DNA from 3 places in the Parabacteroides sp. AT13 genome. Region 3 is predicted to be linked to each of the others. Evidence: riboswitches for the same ligand, from Rfam matches in the RefSeq annotation. Region 3 holds a riboswitch; each other region holds the start of a gene.
The links. A riboswitch is a leader RNA that binds a small molecule or an ion and turns the genes downstream of it on or off. The one in region 3 is predicted to bind cobalamin.

Region 1: another riboswitch for cobalamin. It lies ahead of CI959_RS17640 (sirohydrochlorin cobaltochelatase); the one in region 3 lies ahead of CI959_RS05660 (TonB-dependent receptor).
Region 2: another riboswitch for cobalamin. It lies ahead of CI959_RS17920 (ABC transporter substrate-binding protein); the one in region 3 lies ahead of CI959_RS05660 (TonB-dependent receptor).

Annotation. Positions count from the first base shown of each region.
Region 1 covers NZ_NQMH01000002.1:777,662-783,549, reverse strand. Annotated here, with positions in the region: gene CI959_RS17650 (PepSY domain-containing protein) at 1-529, opposite strand, end outside; gene CI959_RS17645 (TonB-dependent siderophore receptor) at 548-2,929, opposite strand; gene CI959_RS17640 (sirohydrochlorin cobaltochelatase) at 3,076-3,993, opposite strand; cobalamin riboswitch at 4,121-4,318, opposite strand; gene aspT (aspartate-alanine antiporter) at 4,405-5,888, shown strand, end outside.
Region 2 covers NZ_NQMH01000002.1:845,219-851,106, forward strand. Annotated here, with positions in the region: gene CI959_RS17910 (ABC transporter ATP-binding protein) at 1-571, opposite strand, end outside; gene CI959_RS17915 (iron ABC transporter permease) at 573-1,610, opposite strand; gene CI959_RS17920 (ABC transporter substrate-binding protein) at 1,620-2,783, opposite strand; cobalamin riboswitch at 2,846-3,045, opposite strand; gene CI959_RS17925 (precorrin-2 C(20)-methyltransferase) at 3,112-3,816, shown strand; gene CI959_RS17930 (hypothetical protein) at 3,865-4,377, opposite strand; gene CI959_RS17935 (formate--tetrahydrofolate ligase) at 4,771-5,888, shown strand, end outside.
Region 3 covers NZ_NQMH01000001.1:1,260,771-1,266,658, forward strand. Annotated here, with positions in the region: gene CI959_RS05645 (TonB-dependent siderophore receptor) at 1-161, shown strand, start outside; gene CI959_RS05650 (sirohydrochlorin cobaltochelatase) at 184-1,281, shown strand; gene CI959_RS05655 (sirohydrochlorin cobaltochelatase) at 1,348-2,277, opposite strand; gene CI959_RS05660 (TonB-dependent receptor) at 2,311-4,494, opposite strand; cobalamin riboswitch at 4,543-4,744, opposite strand; gene CI959_RS05665 (anaerobic ribonucleoside triphosphate reductase) at 5,008-5,888, shown strand, end outside.

The DNA.
Region 1 (5,888 bases), on a different contig from region 3:
TATATTGCAAAACCTCCCCGGATTTAGAGGATATGTATAATTCATGTCGTTCCGGATCGGCGAAATGGAATTTATAGATCGGAAATTCCTCTTTTAAACGACCGAATGGAATCCATTGGTCCAAGGTGTACAAGGAATCTACCTTCGCTATGGAAGAGGTATTCCATAGTGATGCCACACGTTGGATATGATTCCAGTCGATTACGGGTAATCTTTCCGTCGAGTCGGCAGGAATATCATAGCTCCCTTTCTCCGTCCGGATATGAAAAACAGTTTGTCCCAAATAGCTGTTTAAGGTAACATGGCTTATCCGCTCGTTCTGCGGTAAACGTTTCTCTATCTGGTCTAACGAAGGAAGATTCTCCAGAGAGAGAATATCCATCTTCGCCCGTTTATCGGCCCGGTCCGCTCGCGGGAACGTATGGTAGATCATTACCAATCCCGATAGGAACCAAACGAGAAACAGGATACTGAACGCCGTGCCCAGTATCCTGTGTATAAATAGCGTGATCTTTGTCAATAGATTCATGAGCGTATGTTCTATATATTATAATGTATAGGAGATAGCCACTTGGAAATTACGAGGCATGCTTGGCACCATCTGTTGTCCGAGCGCTTGGTTATAATAATTGTTGTCAAACAAGTTATTCAAGTTGAATGTAAGGTGAATATTGTTGTTCAACAAATAAGACATACCGAAATCGGTTACCCAATACGGATCGAACCAAGAGTTGTTAGATGTATTACGGTATACTTTACCGGTATAACTGCTACTCAAGTGAAATTCCAGATTCTTCAAGACACCCCGAGGGATGGTATAACTGCCGTATGCGTAGAAAGTCTGGTTCGGTACGTTGCTCTGCCAGTTTCCTTCTTGGCTATTCAATTGTTGCTTTGTCTCATCCGGGTTATTGCCATAGATAGCCTCGATCAATTCCGGATCCTTTATTTCTTTCATCTCCCGGATCTTGGAGTCGTTCAATCCATAACCGATCGTCAGCGCTAAGGTGCTTACCGGAGAAAGAGTGACATCAAAATCAAAACCTTTGGAATCTTGTACACCCACCTGTCCGATTACACTCATCGTGGTAGTCTCGCCGTTTACTTCCTCTTGATAGTTGTTGGTCAACGTAGCCGTACTGTTCATCTTCCGGATATAGAACAAGCTGGCATTGGCGCTTAATATATTGTTCAATTGATATTTAAGACCCACCTCGGCTTGGTATCCTTTCTCCGGCTTAAATACTTCCTCATTGCGAGCAGGCTCGAAACGATTTCCATCACCTCCTACATAAATGACGTTATCTTGATAGAACGTACGGATCGGCTTGAAGAAAGAGGCGAAAGACGCATAAATGGATGTATTCGGATGGGGCAGATAGACCGCTCCGAAACGATAAGTCAACGCCTTATTCTTTATCATATTGAAGCTTGAATGCTCCTCATACTCACGTCGTCCGGTAGGAGTTGTAGCGCTGGCGGACATATAACGGAAAAAGTCGTAACGTAGAGCGGCTAATACCTTCCATTGCTCGTTGAACTCAACCATATCTTGAAGATAAAGGCTGTTGGAATAATGATGCGTAACCGTTGCTTTCGAGAATTTACTGGTCATATATCCCATGCTATGCGGATCATAAACGGATACATGCGAATAAAGGCCGGGACCCTGAACATCATCTCCTAAATTATAGCCCGAATAGCTGGTACGATTCAAGGCGACGAAAGAGTAACCTCCCATATACGTATGCTTTATCTCACCCGTCCTGAATTTACCGCTTAGCTCGAGCGTATTGGCTACCGTCTTGGCTATATGGGAGAAGCGAAGCGGGAAAGAAAGATATACACTGTCCAAACAGATATATTTTTTCTGGCCGTTTTTCATATAATAATGATCATAGATCGGATCATCACTTTCGAGATAGTCGAGGGCTTCCGTCCCAAAATAGTTGATATCGTCGTTATTGTAAGAAAGGCGATCTGTTAGTTTCGCGCCGTTCCAAAAAGTATGTGTGTATTGCGTCGATACGTTCCATGCGTGATTCTTCATAAAGTCGGACTCGTTATTGTAGCGAGCCTCACGGTCAAGTCCCGGTAGCATCTCATTTTTATGGAGATATAACTGTCCTGTTTGCACATTATATACATCATTTGCCATTAAATCGGGAAGACCGATCTCCGTCCCATAGAAGTCGCGGTTAAAACCTCCGCGAACATCTAATATGTCACGTTCCGTCATTTTAGCTTGCAATGCCAGATAACCGGAAAAGCGACGGTTGCCATTATCACGCCAGCCCTCTTGATCGGAAAAGTTGACATTGGCGTAATAATTGACCGGACCGACCAATTTACCGCCCATGCCAAGTGTCGCCTCTTTATTCTCGTAACTACCGTAGGCCAATCGAGCATTAACGCTCTGTTTCTCTGACGGGGATTTACGAACGATATTCAAGGTTCCACCTACGGCTGAATGTCCGTAAAGTACAGAAGCCGGTCCCTTTAATAATTCAATAGACTCGATACAGGATAGATCGGGTACGGGATAAGAGTTGTTTATTGCCGAACGTTCATCGCGGATACCGTCTATCATCATGATAGAATGATCGAAACCACGGATCGACAATTGTTGAAATGCGCCATAAGATGTCTGGAATCGTACGCCCGGCATAAAGCGTACCGCATCTTGGATATTACGGATACCTCGCAACTCCAAACTACTCGCCGTAATGCTATTAATTGAAATAGGAAGATATTTCATAGGTACGTCCAACTTCGTGATTTGTGGACGTGGCTTGCGTGCGGCGGTCGCTACGACTTCTTGAATATTGAATGTCGTATCGGCGAAATTCGTGTACTCATTCTTGTGTTGTGCCTGCATCGTACTGATACATAAGGCTGTCAACGGTAAGATTGTCAAAACTCTTTTCATATATTTAGCATTATAACTGTTTATTGTATGCATGTGAAATCCCTTTCGAAAGAAATTCCATTTTCCTTCGAATGAAAATTTAGTTTCTTTCGGAAGGAATTACTTTTTCTTCCGAAAGGAATAAAACATAGATTTGGAGAACTTTTTTAGTCCTTCTCTACCGCATAAGCTTTCTTCTTATCAACGATATCGATCATCTTATGTTTAGCCATGAAACGGGCATGTTCGATGAAGATCTTCTGAATATCCGGATTCTGTCCCAGACCTTCCATAAATACGCTTACCTCGTAGCCTTTCTTTTCCAGTTCCTCTTTCCAATCACCGGCGATATCGTTTTTCGCATGGTCTCCGGCGACAAACATAAATGGCATCAACAAGACTTTCTTCGTTCCATTGGCCTTTACTTGGGCTACCATCGTATCAAAAGTAGGATAGCCCTCGATGGTTCCTACGGAATAATCCTTGAATCCCTTCTCCTTCAACATATAATCCAACATGGCATATTGAGCCGTCGCCGGAGTATAAGTGCCATGGCCTACCAATAAAGTAGCGCCTTCTTTCGCCCCATTTTTTGTGATAGCGACGATTACCGCCTCATAATCCTCCGGTGTATACAATAAAGGATTACCGATACGAATCTCCTTGAAAGAAGATTTCATGGTGGCAACATCCTTACGTAAGGATTCCATCTCGATACCTTCGATTATATTCGTGGATTGGATCAAGACATGTGTATAACCATCAGTCTTTAATTTTTCCAAGGCCTCGATCGGGTTCAGTTTCTCTACGCCACGAGCTTTTAAGCGGCGCATTACAATGCGAGAAGTCCATGCCTCACGCAACTCAACATCTTTGAAAGCTTCTTTCGCTTTTTGATTGATCGCGTCGATTGTCAAGGCACGGGTATCATCATGGGTTGTTCCAAAATGTACCATCAATAAAGCGGCCTTATCGCCCGGTTGTAAAGAGGCGAATAAATCGGATGCTACAAAATTCTCGCCATCGTGCGCACGACAAACTAGGCTGATGACCAGCAGGAAGAAAGATAGTAAGTGTTTCCTCATCATATGAATATATTAATAATTAGATTACATATCAATCCCACGGAGACAACGTATTATTCCGTCTCCAACATCTTTTAGATATAGGTGATATTTCTATCCTCTTAATTACTCCTAACCCCGGGAGGAATTAATCATTACTTCGCTTGGCAGGTTTCCTGACTGGCTCGGAAAGCAACCTTCCCATCTTTCTTAAGACAGTGGCATAGCAGAACGCTTTCCTTTTCAAGAGCTTCACAGTAGCGGGCACTGTTCCGGATTCTAACCGGATTCCCTTTTATAGAATTGTCGGTAGACAAACTCTATCACCTAAGCGGTCGCAAATTTATATAAATAATCCCGAAAAGTAACAACATCTTTCAAAGAATCCCTGTTTCAATAGCATCTTTTTTGTTTAACATCAAATAAATAGATATGGAATGGATAACTAATTTACTTCAACATTATCCGGAGCTAGCTATTTTCATAACCTTAGCTCTCGGTTTCTGGATTGGCAAGTTTAAGATAAAGAAGTTCACGCTGGGAACGGTTACCAGCGTATTATTGGTCGGTGTATTGATCGGGCAATTAAAAATCGATATAAGCGGACCGTTAAAGTCCGTCTTTTTCTTGATGTTCCTCTTCGCTGTAGGATATAGTGTTGGGCCACAGTTCTTCCGGGGATTGAAAAAGGAAGGTCTTCCTCAAATGCTTTTCGCCGCCGTCATGTGTGTGTGTTGCTTGATCGCTCCTTTTTTACTGGCGAAACTTATGGGATATAACGCAGGCGAGGCCGCAGGATTATTGGCGGGCTCCCAGACGATGTCGGCAGTATTAGGAGTTGCCGAAGATACGATCGGACAGATGAATATTAGCGATACGGATAAAAGCGCTATGGTCAACGTGATGCCCGTGGCCTATGCGGTAACTTATATTTTCGGTACGGCAGGATCCGCATGGTTGGTGAGTGATATCGGGCCACGTCTTTTAGGAGGACTCGACTACGTGAAAAAAGCCTGTAAAGAGCTAGAGGCTAAAATGGGAAATAACGACGAGAGCGAGCAACCGGGCTTTATGCCTGCCGCCCGTCCGGTAACTTTCCGGGCCTATAAGATTAGTAATGAATGGTTCAAGGAGGGTAAAAGCGTAAAGCAGTTGGAGGAATATCTGGACCAATTAGGACGGCATTTGTTCGTGGAGCGTGTCCGTATTAATAATGTACTAACCGATGTTAAACCGGATTTGGTTTTACATACCGGAAATGAGGTTGTCCTAAGCGGTCGCCGGGAATTCGTGATCGGAGAGGAGAACTGGATTGGCGACGAGGTCAATGACATTGAATTGCTCGATTTTCCGGCAGAGACGTTACCCGTACTAGTGATCCATAAGGAATACGTGGGGAAAAAGATCTGCTATTTACGCAATCAATCGTTCATGCACGGTGTTAGCGTCAAGTCCATAAGGCGTGCGGGTATCAATATCCCGGTCTTGGCCGCTACGGTGATAGATTCCGGTGATATGTTGGAATTGGTGGGTATGAAATCAGAGGTAAATAAAGCGGCTACGACTTTAGGATATCCCGATCGCCCAACCAATCAGACCGATTTGATTTTCGTGGGTATCGGTATTTTCTTAGGGGGAATTTTAGGTTCGCTCGCGATTCATTTCGGAGGTGTCCCGATCAGCCTGAGTACGAGTGGCGGCGCTTTGATAGCCGGACTCGTCTTTGGATGGCTTCGTTCCAAGCATCCGACCTTCGGGCGTATTCCGGAGCCTTCCGTCTGGATATTAAATAATTTGGGACTGAATATGTTTATCGCCGTAGTCGGTATCACGGCGGGTCCCAGTTTCGTGACCGGATTGAAGGAAGTCGGTATAAGTTTATTTATTATCGGTGCTTTAGCGACATCTATCCCGCT
Region 2 (5,888 bases), on a different contig from region 3:
GATGATGGAGTAATTGCATAATCTCTACCTTGCTGGGGAAATCAAGGAATGCGGTAGGTTCATCCAAGTAAATAACCGGAGTCTCCTGAGCGAGCGCCTTAGCGATCATCACTTTCTGGCGTTCTCCATCCGATAAGGTATGGACCATGCGGGATGCTAGTTCCTCAATGCGGACAAGGGCGATGGATTCTTCCACGATCCGCTTATCATCCTTGCTCAACTTACCCCAGAAGCCGGTATACGGGCTACGTCCCATCCCGACCAATTCCCGTACCAACATATTCCGGATCTCACATTTATCGGTCAGCACGACACCGATCGTGGTGCTCAATTCCTTATCGGAATAAGTATCTATATCTTTTCCTAGGACCAATATTTCCCCATCTAATTTAGGTTGGAAAGCCGATAACGTGCGCAATAAAGTAGACTTCCCCACCCCGTTAGCACCCAGCAAACAGGTTAATTCACCACTATAGATCGTAGAGTGTATACCTTTAGCTACCAGCTTTGTACTACTCTTAGAATGGTAACCGATCGAAAGTCCGTTAATATGAATCGTATCTTGTTTCATCTTACTCGTTCAATTCATTCTTACGTTTTCTAAATAATACTGAGGCCACTACTGGAGCACCTACTAAAGCGGTTACCGAGTTGACAGGTAACGCTCCCTCGAACCCCGGCATACGGGCGATCAAATTACAGATCAACGCCAACGCCGCACCGGCGAATAAGACCGCAGGCATTAAAATCCGATGGTCGGAAGTTTGAAATATGGCCCGGCATAAATGCGGAACGGCTAGCCCCAAGAAGATAATAGGTCCGCAATAAGCAGTGACAATCGCCGTAAGGACCCCAGCCGAGGTGATAACCAACAAACGGGCCCGCTTGATATTAAGTCCCAAATTGCGTGCGTAGCTATCCCCAAGAAGCATCAAGTTCATGGTCTTGATAAGCAGGAACGAGAGAGGGATCAAGATTGTCATAAGAATCACGAACAACGTCATCTGATTACCGGAAACACGGGCGAAACTACCCAATCCCCAAATCACGTATGCACGGATATCCTCCTCGACGCTAAAGAATTTAAGTACACCGATCACGGCGTTTGCCACGTAACCGATCATCACACCGATAATCAACAACGTGACATTTCCTTTTACCTTTTGGGAAACATACACGATCAGCGCCATCACGGATAAGGAACCGATCACGGCCGCTATCGATAAGGCGATCTCCCCCATAAAACCAAGTTTACTCAAGGCAACGCCCCCTAAACTACCGCTTAACAACACCACGAAAGCGACACCCATGCTCGCTCCCGAACTGATACCTAAGACCGAAGGTCCGGCCAATGGATTACGGAAAACGGTTTGCATCTGTAAGCCGCTGATGGATAAGCCAGCTCCCGCTACCAACGCTGTCAATGCCTGTGGTAGTCGGGATTTCCAGATAATATTCTGCCATGTAATAGGCTCATTTCCTAAATTCCAGATAATATGCCAAACCGATTGAAGAGGAATAGAGACTGACCCCAACACCAAATTCAAAAAGATTAGAACAAAAATAGCCGTGACAATCGCCAGCATCCATAGGGTATTTGAATGTCTCATCAGTGTTCCTTATTTAAGTCGAGAATAATAGACCGACTCATGATCCGGTAATAAATCCGGATGAAAGATATGAAGCAAATCCGCTAGGACGATCTCCGGTTCTGTCGGCATACTCTCATAAAACGGCGTGTTCTTCATATTACAATAGATAATTCCTTTCTCCCGGAACGCACGGAAATCCTCATAACGAGGATCTTGCTCTTTCAATGCCTCATAGCTGAACGTTCCCGGGAAACTATTCACGATACGCCAATAATCAGCGTCGTCCGCTTGGTTATAGACCGTCTCGAAGTCTAATGTAACACCACCGGATCGCTCATCATCTTTCAAGAAATAATCAGCGCCGGCATCCTTGAAAAGTTGCGCTAAGAAGCTCTTTCCTCCTACGGCATACCAGTTTCCACCCCGTAACTCGCCACTAAAAACGATCGGACGTTTTTTAACCTTACCATCCGCCGTAAGTTCCTTTAATTCATTATACCTCTTCTCGATGGTGGCGAAACGCTCATTGCCATCTTTCTCTATCCCCAACAGCAAGCCTACGAACTTGATCCACTCGGCCTGTCCCAATGGCGTAGTCTCCTTATAACCCAAATGGGGAATCAAGGGAATACCCACGTCTTTCAGCATCTCATAGCCTCCCCGCTTGAATGGCGATACAAGGATCAAATCAGGATTCACGCTCATGATAACCTCGTTATCGAAATTCCCCTCGATACCGATCTTAGCGGTTTTACCTTCTTTCAGGCGTTCGTTCATCTCTTTATTGAACAAATGCCGTGTACTGGTAATCCCAACGACCCTATCCAAGGCACCCAATTTAATAAAGTTCGATAATTGCAGGGAAGTCATACAGATAACGCTTCGGATAGGAAGCTCTATCACCGTATAATCAGCGGGAATCCCCGTGGGTTTCGCACCTCTTTTCACGAACGCATAATGAAACGTGGTGCTTTCCTCATTTTGAGGATCTTGGATATCAGCCAAGAGATATTGATCCGCATAGGTAAGCTTGAATCCTTGGGCGTATAAAGGCTTAACCTGCTCTTGCGAGAACGCAGATTGCTCTACGGAAGCCGTCTTCCCTATTTCTCCTTTTTCACGGATACCTGAAGTACATGATAAAGTCAATACCGATAAAAGCAAGCATCCACCCGCTATAAACTTATTCATAATCCTTGTTTAATTGACAGTTGATCATTGACAGTTACTCTCGTCCTGCTCCACGGGACAGCAACATTTATTTATGAACCGGCAGGTCTTCTGACTTACTTCCATTCAGGACGCCTTCCCGATTACAAAACCAGTGGCCAAGGTATTGTCCGAATGTTTAAAAGTTCACAGCAGCGTGGTCTGTCCGGGATTCTCACCCGGTTCCCTTTTAATCCGCCTCCCGGAAAAAGAGATAAGCGGAGCCTGTTACAGTGACAAAAGTAGTAAGAATATTTGTATACATCCACAATTTTAAGGACTTTTGCGTTTCAAATAAAAACAGATACACATGAATCATCCTATTCACTTCGTCTCATTAGGTCCCGGTGATCCGGAATTAATTACGCTGAAAGGGCTTAAAACATTACAAAAGGCTGATATTATCTATTGTCCTGCTACACAAGGCAAGCATGGAATCATATCTCGGGCGACGGATATATTGAAAGCTATTGAGGTAGACGAATCCTTGATCCATCCGTTTATTTTGCCAATGAGTAAGGAACGGACAGATGCGTTAAACGCTTATAACGAATTGTTTCTGGATGCCCAAGCTGAATATTTGAAAGGGAAACAAATCGTGATCGTCGCCGAGGGAGACGCTGGTTTTTATTCATCTATACAATATGTATACGATAAATTCGAGGAAACAGGAATCCCGGTAGATCGAATCGCAGGAATTCCGGCATTTATAGCGGCAGGTGCCTTGGCCGGGATACATATCGTAAAACAAGAGGAGCAAATTAACGTAATCCCCGGGACTGCGTCGTTCGATGAACTTTCGGCAAAAATAGAAAATGGAATGATCATCGTCATCATGAAATTACCGGGTTGCCAAGAGGCTATTCATACTTGTATCCGGCAGTATGCGGATAAGGCGGTTTTTCATTATTTCGAGAATGTAGGAACAAGAAAAGAATATTATACTACTGATATCGCCACTATACATTCCAAGGATTTCCCCTATTTCTCCCTACTGATTATCCAACCTCGCTAAAAGAAGAAGGCTGCCCGGAGAGTAACCAAACCCGGACAGCCCATCTTATTACGCTACATGCAATATATGCTTAAGCTGATCGATATGGAAACGAAGTGTATCCATATAAGGTTTCACTGAATTATGGTACATGACCGCTTTTGCGTGCATATCTTCCAACTCGCTTACTTTACGGTTCGCCTCACGCATTTTACAAGCGTTGTAGCGAATACCCGATACATGTCCTTTGATATCCTCGATCGCTTGGTTTCCCCGGTTGAAGATAGACTCTGCTTCTTCCGGAGCGTATACCGTATAGGCTTGGGCAACGTCATCCAGTAACGCCTGTTGATAAGAGCCGGCTATCGGGAGCAATTGATGGATCGCATGATGACATAAAGAATGAACCTCGTTTTGAAGCTTCTTCAATTCTACTTCCCACTTTGATTCACATACTTCATCCAATTGTTTGACTTCCGCTACGACACGACCGCTAAACAATTCCACTACCATCTTTTCCCATGCTTCTGCTACCCACGATTTAGTAGCAAATGTAACCTGACTAAATCTTACTGTTGACATAACCTTAAATTTACATATTATATTGCTAATGTTATTAGTCTCTTATCTGTTTCAATTTATCACACTCAAACCATTTTAGGTTTCTTTTTATCGTTGTGACATCACAAAATTAATCAAATTATTACAGATGAATAATTTTAAAGACTATTTTATAATTCTTTAAAAGTACAACAAGCAAAACGTATGATTTTTGCAAAGCTCACTTTACAAAAAGTTTAATTTCAAGCCTGACAGCTATCACAAAAAGCAAGATCCTCGCCATCTTCGCACAAAAATATCAAAATAACACAATCTTATTATTCCATAAAGGGGGAAAACCTTGTTCCGTATCATTTTGTTATTATAATAAATTAGATTTACTTTGTTCAAACTATATAAACTTACATAAAGCACATGAAATCGGACATTGAGATAGCAAGAGAAACAGACTTGCGTAAAATTAAGGAAGTTGCGACAACGTTAGGTATCCCTCGTGAGGAAGTACAAAATTATGGCAGGTATATTGCCAAGGTTCCTATCCATTTGATCGATAAAAAGCAAATGGACCAGCATAATTTAATTTTAGTGACCGCTATCACTCCCACTAAAGCGGGAATCGGAAAGACTACGGTTTCGATCGGTCTGGCTTTAGGGCTGAATAAAATAGGGAAGAAAGCGGTGGTCGCTTTACGTGAGCCGTCTCTTGGCCCGTGTTTCGGCATGAAAGGTGGTGCTGCCGGAGGTGGATATGCCCAAGTGCTTCCCATGGAAAACATCAACTTGCATTTTACAGGGGATTTTCATGCGGTTACTTCCGCCCACAATATGATTACCGCTTTATTGGATAACTATATTTATCAGACCCGCAACACCTGCGAGGGATTGAAGGAGATCAAATGGAAACGGGTTCTTGACGTAAACGACCGTAGCTTACGTAACATCGTATCGGGTCTAGGCGGCTCGGCGAACGGTGTCCCTACCGAGACCGGATTTGACATCACTCCCGCTTCAGAGATCATGGCGATCCTTTGCTTGGCTACGGATATAGAGGATTTGAAACGACGTGTCGGAAATATTTTATTGGGTTATACAAACGAAGATAAGCCTTTCACGGTAAATGATCTTGGCATAGCCGGAGCTATTACCGTATTGCTAAAAGACGCATTACTGCCGAACCTTGTACAAACAACGGAGAATACTCCCGCATTTGTACATGGAGGTCCTTTCGCTAATATCGCCCATGGATGTAATTCCATATCGGCCACCCAAATGGCTCTTACTTATGGAGATTATGTGATTACGGAGGCTGGTTTCGGCGCTGATCTGGGCGCAGAGAAATTCTTTAATATCAAATGTAGAAAAGCGGGGCTTTCACCGAAACTGACAGTCATCGTAGCGACTGCCCAGAGCTTGAAACTTCATGGTGGCGTTCCGGAGAAAGAAATCAAGGAACCGAATATCGAAGGATTAAAGAACGGATTCGCTAACTTAGATAAACACATTGAGAATATGAAGAGCTTCGGCCAGCAAGT
Region 3 (5,888 bases):
TGAAAAAGAAAAAATGGAACCTAGATATCAATGTCGGTATCGATAATATCTTCGATTATGTGGATCGTACCCCGTTCGGACGCCATCGTGGAACTACGTCTCCCGGACGGACTTGGTACGCCTCCTTTATCGTGAAATTTCAGAATAAACATAAACTATAAACAATCTTAAAAGTTAAATGCGATGAACAAATTTAAGTACCTTTTGCTTGCGGCGAGTCTATTTGCCTCAAGCGCAGTTTTTACCTCCTGTGATGATGGAGACGACGACAATACCGCAAACCCGGCGGAAGAAGTCGTAAAGGCAAGTAAGAAACATGACACGGCGATCTTGTTGTGTACATTCGGTAGCACATTCAAAGAGTCTATCAAGACTTACGACGCAACATTGGCCGATTTCCAGAACGCATTTCCCGACGCGGACATCTATTTGTCATTTACCTCCCGTACTTGCGTGAATCGTGTAGAGGCAGAGACCGGTATCGCACGTTATCAACCGGACCTTTGGTTACAAGCTCTAGGAAATGCCGGTTACAAGAAGGTAGCGGTACAGTCCTTACACATCATCCCGGGTGAGGAATACCTAAGCTTGATGAATACGGACGTGAAGAAGAAATTCATGATCGAGTCTTTCCCGAGTGTTCAAGTCGTAAAAAGCCCTTGTTTGGTATACGACGAGGATGATGTGGAAGCCGTAGCGAAAGTCCTATACAGCCACTACAGTGATAAATTGGCTGATAACAAGAACATCCTTTTATTAATGGGACATGGTAACCCGGATAAAAACTATAACGCAAATACGAAATACACGGAAACAGAAGAGGCTATGCAAGCCTTGGCCGCTAACAAGAATGTATTCGTAGGTACCGTTGATTACGGAGATATGTTGTTCTGGCCGGAAGAAGGCGAACCAAATGAGGAATGTGTCTATTCCAAACTTACCAAATACTGCGAGGATCACAACTTAAAACCGGAAGAGATCACGATCTCCTTAGCTCCGTTCATGTCTATTGCCGGAGACCATGCGCATAATGACCTTTGGGGTATCGAGGAGGGTGATGATTTCAGCGCTGCCGCTCCTAACGCCGACGCTTGCTGGAGACTAAAACTTTTGAAGATGGGCTTCAAGATTGACACGAAAGAAAGCCATAACGGAAGTTTAGAGAACTGTAAGATCATAGGCTTAGGCGATTACGACGCTGTTCGTCAGATCTGGGTGAACCATCTAAAAGCATTATATAATGATGCGGAGGCTTGGGAAACCGGAGAAGACTACCAGTAAATAATTGAGAATTGAGAATTGAAAATTGGTTCAGTAAGTACTCACTAATTTTCAATTCTCAATTGTTCAGTGTGTATATAATTTCTTTCGATCAAAAATCGTCGCCCGTTTATATTTCATGGCGAAACGGATGTGATCGATAAATAAAGACCGGATCGCCGGATTCTCACCTAGAGGCTTTAAATAAATATCCACATCGAAACCCTGTTGACGTAGCCCTTTCTGCCAGAAATCCGTAACCGTATTTTCCGTACCTCGAATCAGTACGAACATAAAAGGAATCAACTGCACACGCTTATGACCGGCTTGGCGCATTTGCTCACCTACATCCTCGATCGCAGGGAAACCCTCACGGGTTCCGGTATAATAATCTTTCATTCCTTTGGTCTGGAACATATACCCCAATTTCGCGTAAGCCGAGTTACTGGCATGATAAGTTCCGTGCGCCACCAATAACTTAGCCCCATTTTTAGTCACTCCAGAAGGTGAGGAAACCGCTTTCATCACCGCCTCATAATCGGTATCATCATATAACAAGGGATTACCTACACGCAAATCCTTAAACAAACCTTTTCGCTGTTCCGCCTCTTTGCGGATCGCTTCCATCTCCACACCCTCTATAATGATAGTCGGTTGGATAATTACATGGGTAAACCCTTGATCACGCAACTCCACCAAGGCGTCCGCCGGCAACTGAACCCAAACACCTTGCGCCCTCAACCGACTCACTACGCTACGGGCGCTATAAGCCTGCCGAACTTCCACGTCTGGGAAAGCCTCCTTGACACGCTTGTTCATCACATCAAGTACTTGGGTACGAGCTTCCGGGTAAGCACTCCCGAAATGTACCATCAAGATCGCTAACTTATCTCCCTTTTCCATGCTCTCCCGGATATCGGAAGCGTAAAACTCCCGCCCGGGTTTCGCCCATAATGAACAGGCGAACCCAAGCAGGAGTGAACAAACAAACATGGATCGTAAAAATCCCCTATACATTATTATATTAGTTGATAGTTGACATGTGACAGTTTACTGCTTGAAACGGACCAGAAGGCTGACGTAATAGGTACGGCCCGGGGTCAATGTAGCGTAATTGTAATTAAAGGGGCGATCGTCTACATAATCAAAAAGGTTCTCGATACCTACTCCCGGTTCCAACAAGAAATCGCCGGCTCTAAACGTATGGCTCGTATTGAGATTCCACAAGGAATATTTCGGCGCATATCCATAAGAAGTAGAATAACGTTCCCCTTGGATACGTCCGTTAAAATTCACGTTCAGCTTATACTTATTCCAAGTATGAGACCACATAGCCGCTACCGTACCACTATGCTTAACGGTCTTATCCAAAGGCTCATCCTCATATACGTTTTTTCCATCCATGAAACTATAGCCACCATTCAAGGTAAAGCCCGCTCCCAGATAACTATTGAAGGCCACGTTAATACCTTTGATCTTCGCTTTATCGATATTCGCACGCATCTGTATCTCATCATAATCCGTACCATGGGCGGTGTTATAAGCATCCCGTTCCGCCGTATCCAATATCTTATAGTTAATCAAGCTACGTACGTTATTCATAAAAGCAGACACGGACAAAGAGAAAAACCTCATCGTATATTCAGCGCTCAACGTGAAATTGTCGCTCTTCTCCGGGTCCAGATCCGGATTACCGATCGTAAGGCGAGTCGCTCCGGACGCTTTCTTCTCCGATTCCGTATACAACTCTTTCAATTCAGGTGTACGGAAACCAGCCGCATACGATCCGCGGAAATTAAAACCGCCTACCTTATACAGCAAAGCCACGTTAGGAGTCGCATAACTCTTAAAATTCTCATGGTAAATATAGCGCAAACCCGCGTATGCTTGGAAATGCTCATTGATATTGATCTCGTCTTGCGCATAAAATGCGGTCGTGTACATACTTTTACCCGTTATGTTATCCGTCTCACTGCTCAGTAACTCTTTAATGAACTCCGCACCAGCCGAAAGCTTATTATACTTGCCCAAACGAAAGATTCCCTTGACATTCAAGTTATGGTAATGAATCCGTTTCGTCATATCACTCTCTCCGCTTTTCTTTCCATCAAAGAAATCCTTATACGTACTATGATTGTCCGACAGATAATCAGCGTTCAAATAAGAGTTCTTATTAATCATGTATTGAGCGCCCGCCCCATAAGTGAACGTCTCTCTTCTCATATCATAGTTGGTCGTATTCACTTTATCCATCGGCATCGGACGATCGCTGGAACGTCCGAAGAAAGTACCACGCACATAAAAAGACAAACGATCCGTAGCGTCGTACGTGAAACGTTGGTTGATCACGTTCCGGTGAAATCCCTCGGAAGCTTGCTTATTGGTAGGAACCAACTCGCCTTTACTCTCCGTATAGGGATTTAATTGCCAACCATCGGCCCGTTGATATTGATAAGAAGTATATGAACCGAACTTCCCTACATTCACGTCCGCGTTGACCGACTGCAAGAATTGGTTCTTGCTACCATAACGGCTATTGCTCGTCACGTTCACCTTATTGCGGGAATCATCCGTGATGATATTGATAACGCCGGCGATCGCGTCGCTACCATACAAAGCGGAAGCGGCCCCGTTCAAGATCTCTACCCGCTTTACGTTAGACATATCGATACGGGAATAGGTATCATCGCCGGCCAAACGCTTACCGTTTTCCAAGATAACCACGTATTTCTCCGTCAATCCGTTCATATTCATCGTAGCCCCCTGTCCGTTTTCCATAAATACGATACTCGGATTCAGCTTGGTCATCGCATCTTGGAAATTGGTTACGCTCGCCTCTTTCAAGTCTTTTCCCGTAAGCACTTTCACGGGAATAGGGGAATTACTCATGCGGCGATGCGAACCGGTACCGGTTACCACCACTTGATCGATATTCACATACTTTTCTTTCAACTTAATAACGACATCTTTTTCCGAGTGATCCGTTTGATACACGCCCTGTTCATAGCCAAGGTAAGTCACACGAATACGATGGTTGCCATCCGGAAGGTTCAGCTCAAATTTTCCGCCCGCATCCGTAGTTGTACCATTTAATGATTCCGACACACGGATATTCGCACCCGGGATCGGCTCATTACTTTCATCCACGACTTTACCCTGTAAACGCACCTGCGCAAGTGATACGTTTATCACACAGCTTACAGCTAAAGCCGCGCACAAACACTTTCTTCTCATAAACGATTTGTTATTATGTATATTTCCGCTTTCCTGACCCCGAGAAAAACAGCAATAAAAACGCTTGGCAGGTTTCCTGACTTACCTCGTAGAAAACGACCTTCCCGTCTTTTACAGACAGTGGTATGAGAAATGTTTTCTACTTTACAAAAGCTTACAGTAGCGGGCACTGCTCCGGATTCACACCGGATTCCCTCTTTATGACGAAACCGGATGGTTTTACGTCATCACCAAAACGGGGGCAAAAGTATGAATTATTTTATATAAACAAAAATATATCCCGGCTTATGTTCTTTAAAAGCTTTACAAAGAGAAGCTTATAACACATCACATCACCAAAAAAGGAAAACAAAAGCAATCATACAAGACACAAAGTTTTCCAAAACTTTTTACAATACACTACAAATTAACACCTTAACATAATTTAATCAGCAAAAAGTTTTCCAAAAAGAAAATCATATGGAGTAATAAGATACCTTTGCACGCATAATCAATCACAAATTAATCGACATCATGATACAGACAGTTGTTAAACGGGACGGGCGTATCGTTGGCTTCAACGAGGAGAAGATAGTAACCGCTATCCGTAAAGCCATGTTGCATACAGACAAGGGAGAAGATATGCAACTGATTCGCCAGATCACAGATCATATCTCATTCAAGGGAGAACCTCAAATGACCGTAGAGGCGATTCAAGATGCCGTGGAACTGGAATTGATGGCCAGTAGCCGGAAGGACGTAGCGCAGAAATATATCGCTTACCGAAATCAGCGAAGCGTAGCCCGCAAGGCGAAAACACGGGATATGTTCTTGGAGATTATCAATATCAAATCCAACGATATCACCCGTGAGAATGCGAATATGAACGCCGATACACCCGCCGGCATGATGATGAAATTCTCCAGCGAGACCACCAAACCGTTTGTCGATGACTATTTATTGAGCGAGGAGGTCAAGGAAGCCGTATCAAACAACTATCTCCATATTCATGATAAAGATTATTATCCGACTAAAAGCTTGACCTGCGTACAACACCCGTTGGATCGCATCCTAAAATACGGGTTCTCCGCCGGTCATGGCGAATCACGTCCGGCTAAACGAATCGAAACCGCTAGTATCCTTGGCTGTATCTCTCTAGAGACCGCCCAAAACGAGATGCATGGCGGACAGGCGATACCGGCGTTCGATTTCTACCTAGCACCTTACGTACGTAATAGCTTTATCGAGGAAGTAAAGACCTTAGAGGATTTATACGGGCAGGATTTCTCCCACTTATATAATAAGCCTATCGACGATTACCTGACACAGACCTTGGATGGATTAAGCGGTGATAGACGGGTTATACAACATGCCATCAACCGCACGGTAAGCCGTGTACACCAATCGATGGAGGC